3 regions of the Clostridium omnivorum genome follow, and region 3 is predicted to be linked to each of the others. Evidence: riboswitches for the same ligand, from Rfam matches in the RefSeq annotation. Region 3 holds a riboswitch; each other region holds the start of a gene.
The links. A riboswitch is a leader RNA that binds a small molecule or an ion and turns the genes downstream of it on or off. The one in region 3 is predicted to bind cobalamin.
Positions count from the first base shown of each region.

Region 1 (2,277 bases), 3.2 Mb from region 3:
GAAAAATGCAGATATTGCAATGTATTATGCAAAGTCAGAAAACAGCAAGCATTATGCTTTTTTTAACTCTCTAATAAGTGAGAAGATCCAGCGAAATCATGAAATAGAGTTATTACTAAGAAAGGCAGATTATGATAAGGAATTTGAGCTTTACTTTCAACCTCAGTTTAGCATTCCTAGTGAAGAAATAGTAGGTGCAGAAGCGCTGCTTAGGTGGAAAAACCCTCGTAAGGGATTTATATCGCCAGGTGAATTTATACCTATTGCTGAAGAGTGTGGAGCTATTGTGGATATAGGGTACTGGGTTATAAATAAAGCGTTAGATCAGATTTATCATTGGAATACTAAATATAAAAGACAGCTTAGAATTGGAATAAACATTTCGCCAAAGCAAGTTGATAGTATTAACTTTATGGAAAACCTTGAAAATACAATTAAGAATAAAAAGGTTAGCCCATGCTGGCTAGACGTAGAGATTACAGAAAGCAGTGCCATGAAAAGTGAGATAGCAATGGAAGAATTATTTAATGCACTTGCAAGTTTAGGTGTGCTAATATCAATAGATGACTTTGGAACTGGGTATTCCTCACTTAGTTATATTAAACGTTTTGATATAGATCGAATAAAGATTGCAAAGCAGTTGATTGATGGAATATGCGATGATTATAGCGATGAGCAGATTATTAAGGCTATAATAATGATGACAAAGGCTATGGGGCTTAGAACTATAGCAGAAGGTGTAGAGAAGCATGAACAGTTAGACAAGTTAATAGAACTTGGATGTGATGAAATACAAGGCTATATTTTTGATAAACCCTTACCTGCTTCTGAATTTGAAGAAAAATACTTAAAGAACTGACAGAGATGAGAAGCAGATTTTCAGAACTTTATGAATGATTTTAGTCATAAAATAACAAAGAACATACAAAAATGAAGGATATCCGTCAAAATAGGAAGCATTTTAAGTGTAAAAGCATTATAACTGTGAAAATAGCAGGATATGAAATTTGAATTATGTGTGCTTTTAAAATACAATTAATATAAAGATATAAGTGAATAATAAATTTTAGGTTTTCTATTAATATGAAATTAAAAGGGAATGTGGTAAAAGCCACAACAGCCCCCGCTACTGTGATAGCCTACAAATCTTGTTAACCACTGGCTGAAAAGTTGGGAAGGAAAGAGGAGGATAAAGCTAGAGTCAGGAGACCTGCCTAGGATTTTGCAGCAAGCTTTCGGAGGGAAAGAAATTGTGGTATCTGTAATTTAGTGTACATTGAATATGTAAGAATGCATAAGTGTAAAAGCTTTATGTTTATTTTATTAAGATATTTAAGATACTGTAAAAGGCTTTTCATAAAGGCCTTTTTTGTTTTAATTTAATGTATACTTTTCTTCTAATTTAAGAAAACTGCTGCCAATGCTCACTATATAAAATTAATAGAGAGAAGGCATGTTAAATGGTAAAAGAAAAAAAGGACTTTTTTAAAAGAATAGCTTTAGTAAGCTTGGGGAGTCTTCTATATGCGATAGCAATAAATATTTTTATAGCTCCTCATAGGCTTTTAAGCGGAGGAATAGCTGGGATTTCACTACTAACGCAATATATAACCAATGTACCATCAGGATATTGGGTTTTTATATTGAATATACCTATATTCATATTGGGACTTAAAAAGGTAGACAAGGATTTTGTATTTTTTAGTATGATAGGTATGGTAACAATGTCCATATTTCTAGTATTGACAAAAAATATATCTAGCATTTTCGTAGTAAAGGATTTGTTTATTTCTACTTTATTTGGTGCTGTGATTAGCGGATTTGGAATGGGATTAATATTTAGAAATAGAGCTTCGCAAGGAGGTACTGATATAATAGCAGTGATAATCAGAAATAAAAATGGAGCAAAGATGTCCACTTTGTATTTCATATTAAATGGAGCTATTGTACTATTAGGAGTATTTTTCACAAATCTTGAACTAACTCTTTATACTGTGGTTTTAATGTTTGTAAAATCAATAGTGATAGATAAAGTTATATCAGGGTTTGAGCAAAAAAAGATTATCATGATTGTTACTGAAAAGGAAAAAGAAATGTCAAATATGATAATGAAAGAAACAGGCAGAGGAACTACTTATCTTTATGGAGAAGGGTCATATTCAGGCGAAAAGAAAAAGATAATTTATAGCTTGTTGACTACAAAAGAATTAAATCATATAAAAGGTTTAGTTGAAAAAATAGACAGCAATGCGTTAATTTCTATTTCAGAAGCTGAAG
Region 1 is NZ_BRXR01000001.1:1,038,752-1,041,028, reverse strand. Features, by position in the region: gene bsdE14_RS04765 (putative bifunctional diguanylate cyclase/phosphodiesterase) at 1-859, shown strand, start outside; cobalamin riboswitch at 1,052-1,232, shown strand; gene bsdE14_RS04760 (YitT family protein) at 1,461-2,277, shown strand, end outside.
Region 1: another riboswitch for cobalamin. It lies ahead of bsdE14_RS04760 (YitT family protein); the one in region 3 lies ahead of hemA (glutamyl-tRNA reductase).

Region 2 (2,277 bases), 350 kb from region 3:
CACCATAAAAATTTGGAATTGAACCACATAAACACTTAGCAAGTGTTGATTTTCCTGAACCAGAACTACCTAATAACAGTAAAACATCACCTTTTTCAATAGATAAATTAATACTATCTAAAACATTTTTATTGCTTTCAGGATATTTATAACTTAATCCTTCAATATCTATATATGCCATCTTTTACTCCTTGATTTTATTAAAAGCTGTATTGAAATTAAAACTGTAAGTGCAGCTATAAATACTGCTGAAATGCTTAATGCGTTATACATTGACATATTCGTATATACATCATACTTAACTTTTCCAAGAATATCGAAAATCAAATATAATGCTACAAGTAATAGGCTATTGCCAATTAAAAAGTAGTCATTATGAAAAAACTTTTGTCTTTCATATACGCTTCTTTTTGAACTTAAAAAGCCTCTAATATATGCAGCCTCACCTATATCAAAAGATCCATCTAATGAACTTTCCAAAAGTATAGAAAGTATAGGAACATAGCTTTTCACTTTATCTTTTAAACTCTTTCCTTCATAATTTACTCCTCTTAAGCTATAAATTTCTTTAATGCTGTTAATTCTCTGTCTCATTATGGCAAAAAGCTTAAAGGATATCATTAAAATCAATGTAGATTTTGGAACTTTACTTGAAAAATAAGACACAGCTCTATCGGAATTAAGTAAAATTGAAATTATCATAAAAATGTAGATAATAAGCAACAGCTTAAAAGCTAGTATACTTCCATATATCAATGCTTCTAAAGTAAAACTTTTGTTACCAATTGAAAAAAGCTTACTTTTTCCTTCATCTACAAAAATAAAGTTAATTGATACCGTAACAATAAAGAAGGGTATAAAGTAAATAATTCCAAGCTTAAACTTGTCTATGCTTTTCCAAGAATAAAATATAATAAAACAAGTTATTAGAACAGCTCCTAAAATCACTGGATTATTAGTTAAAAATGTTAATATCAGCAGCGAGAAACATATAACAGCAACAGTTAATATATGTAGAGTGTTTTCTTTTTTCATATTTCCTCCGAAAAATAAAAAACCGAACTAGAAAAAGCCCGGCAATAAATTACCTAGCCTTCCCTCCGAAGGTGGATTATACACAAATTGCATAAGATATCCTGACTCACATTTCATCCTCCTGGTAACCTTCCCTGATAAAATCAAGTGGTTATATACCATTTGTCTATGATTACAGTAGCGGGGGCTGTTGTGGATTCAAACCACATTCCCTCATGCAATTTTTATTTCATTTTCAATACTAGCATAACATTATTAACTGCTTTTTTCAATAGTTAACCCTGTATAAAAAATATTAAGTTTATATATGGTTATACTATTAATAAATAAACAAGTAATTTAAACGGAGGTAACTAATATGACTATAACAAGTTTATCTTTATCTTATTATTTTCTAGGAGTATCAATTATTGCCCTAGCCTTTTTATTTTACTTTAAGACTTTAGTAATAAAAACCTCAAAAGAAAATGAAAGCAGAGACAAAATAATTGGTAATATGAAAGATCCAGATGCTTGGAGAAGCAGAAACAATAAAATGTCCTATGTATCTCTATTTTGGACCATTGTCTCACTAGCAGCCTTCATATATCTTAAATTTTTTATGGCTTCAAGGTTAATATCAATAATCTATTTAATTGTATATTTATTTGCAGTAGCTCTATCCTTGATACTTTTTGGCATTGGAAGGAAAAAGGCAACAAGTTAAAGCTCATTTTTTAATATATCTATAAAGCTTTTAACTATCATTGCCGTAAATCCCCATATAATATATTCTTGATACTTATAAAAATACTGCTTTAATTTTCCCTTACTAAACTTATAATTCTTCCCCCCCTGAATATAGTTGTAAGGAAAATCATCTTTTAAATTTGGACCTATTTCTAATTCATATAATAAGGGCTCATTATTTATAAAAAACTCCAAGGGCACTTTAAAAATATGATCAACTTCGTCCCTACTTGGCTCTTCAGGTATCCTTTTAAGCTTAGCTATAAAAGGATACATAATAGAGCCATAGGGACTTATAAAATAATCCATTTCACCAATGTATTCTAAATCCTTTTCTTCAACATTAAGTTCTTCCATTGTTTCCCTAATCGCTGCATCCCTTGCAGCCTCATTTGCTTCTATCCTTCCTCCTGGCAAGCATATATCGCCTGGCTGACTCTTCAGTTGTTTTGATCTGACTTCAAAAACTAAATATTCCTTTCCCTCTTCTTCATATATCAAAATCATCACTGA
Region 2 is NZ_BRXR01000001.1:3,869,860-3,872,136, reverse strand. Features, by position in the region: gene bsdE14_RS18265 (ABC transporter ATP-binding protein) at 1-181, opposite strand, end outside; gene bsdE14_RS18260 (energy-coupling factor transporter transmembrane component T) at 169-1,035, opposite strand; cobalamin riboswitch at 1,110-1,288, opposite strand; gene bsdE14_RS18255 (hypothetical protein) at 1,394-1,741, shown strand; gene bsdE14_RS18250 (NUDIX hydrolase) at 1,738-2,277, opposite strand, start outside.
Region 2: another riboswitch for cobalamin. It lies ahead of bsdE14_RS18260 (energy-coupling factor transporter transmembrane component T); the one in region 3 lies ahead of hemA (glutamyl-tRNA reductase).

Region 3 (2,277 bases):
GATGGCTATGTGCAGCCATTTTCAGATTCACCTTTTGATGATGAAACAATTGGACAAAACATTTATATAGAATTATTATCACAAGCAAAAAGGTATATTTATATTTTTACTCCTTATCTCATTATTGATAATGAAATGAAATCTGCTCTTTGTATGGCAGCTAAAAGGGGAGTAGATGTTAGAATTGTTACACCAGGTATTCCAGATAAAAAAATTGTTTATAGGCTTACCCGATCCAATTATGCACCTCTTCTAAAGGCTGGAGTTAAAATATATGAGTATTCTCCAGGATTTCTTCATGCTAAAAGTTATGTTTGCGATGATGAATTTGCAGTAGTAGGGACTATCAACATGGATTTTAGAAGTTTATATTTGCACTTTGAATGTGGAACCTTTATGTATAGAACTAAAGCTATAATGGATTTAAAGAAGGACTTTGTAGAAACAATTATAAAAAGTAAGGGGATAAATATAAATGACTGCAGGCATGGATTTTTTGGCACACTATTTGATGCCGTGCTTAGGATGTTTGCTCCACTTTGTTAATTAATTTATAAATACTACAATGCAAAAAAGTAACCAACTAGAAATGACTATAATTTTGAGATAGGTCCGCTTTCATTCTGTATTAAGTAGCAATATTTGTAATCAGAATTTATGTCTATTGAATAATATATAAACATAGTATATAATCAAAGTAGAATTTAATATTTGTTTTAGGTACATTAAGTTTAATAGGGAAAGTGGTGAAAATCCACTACAGCCCCCGCTACTGTATACGGAGACGAATTTCGACCACTGGCTTTTATGCTGGGAAGGTGAAAGGAGGGAGACCCGTGAGTCAGGAGACCTGCCTAAAATCAAAAGCTAATCCTTCGGTGGGAAGGGAAATGGCATAGCATTTTAGACACATGATTAAGCTGATTTTAGCATTTTCAGTATGTGGGAAATTTGTGATTGTTAGACCTCTACCTCAAAAGGGTAGGGGTTTTTTATTTTGTAAAAAATTGTAGAATTTTTCTGCAAGCATGGCAAAAGACCATTATATTAATATCAGAAAAAGGATAAATTAAGTTTTGGAGTTGATAGAATGTTACAGCTTATCGGTATTAAAAGTAATTGCACCGTTGAAATCAGAGAAAAGCTTTCAATAATACCTAAGCATAGTGAAAGAACAATTAATGAGCTTCTAGGATTATGTAAAGAAGTAGTGGTACTAAGTACATGTAATAGAACGGAGATATATTTTGATTGTGAAATAAGCGATGAAGGTGTAGTAGAAGAGATTTTCATTAGATTAGGATGGAATAAAAAATTTATTAACTATATATTTCGAAAAAAAGAGGAAGAAGTAACTAAGCATTTAATGGAGCTTTCCTGTGGCTTTTATTCAAAAATTTTAGGTGAGGATCAAATACTAGGTCAGGTAAAAATAGCTTATGAAGAGTCCTTGAAGCTTAAGGCAGTAAGCAGAGATCTTCAACGTCTTTTTCAACTAGCCATAACTTGTGGAAAGGAATTTAGAGATAAGGCAGAACTTTATAAAATTCCAGTATCTTCCTCATCCATAGTTGTAAAGGAAGCATTAGCTAAAGGTGCAAAGAAGTTTATGGTTTTAGGTTATGGAGAAGTTGGGCAATTAACTTGTAAATATATTTTAGGCATCAATTTTGAAAGTTTGTATATAGTTGTTAGAAATGGAAGCTGCATTGATATTAATGATCATAGGATTAGAGTCATACCTTTTGAACAAAGAAAGTATCATTATAAGGATGTGGACTGTATTATAAGCTGCACATCGGCACCTCATACTGTAGTGTCAAAAAATGATATTCCTGATAAAAAATTAATTATATATGATTTAGCAGTGCCGAGAGACGTTGATAATGAGGTAGCCTCACTAGAACAGGTTGAAGTATATGATATTGATAAAATAAGCCTTATAGATGATGAAAATAAAAAAATAAGAGAACTAAAAATGAGCGAGTTTAAATACATAGTTGATAAATATATTAAGGAGTATAAAGATTGGCAGTGTATAAAGGAAATAACGCCTCAAATTACAAAGATAAAGATTACTGGAGAAAAAATATATAGCAAAAGATACAATACTTTTGTTAATAAAAAACATACTAAGGATAATGAAGTTTTGGCAAGAACTTTATTGAAGAGCACCTCTGATGCATATGTAAATAAAGCTATAGAGGTTTTAAAAGAAGAGTATTTGAAGGGTAGGGGTGAGGAATGCTTGAAAATAATACAGAGGATTTTTTGTCA
Region 3 is NZ_BRXR01000001.1:4,221,423-4,223,699, forward strand. Features, by position in the region: gene cls (cardiolipin synthase) at 1-546, shown strand, start outside; cobalamin riboswitch at 702-872, shown strand; gene hemA (glutamyl-tRNA reductase) at 1,091-2,277, shown strand, end outside; gene bsdE14_RS20010 (NAD(P)-dependent oxidoreductase) at 2,245-2,277, shown strand, end outside.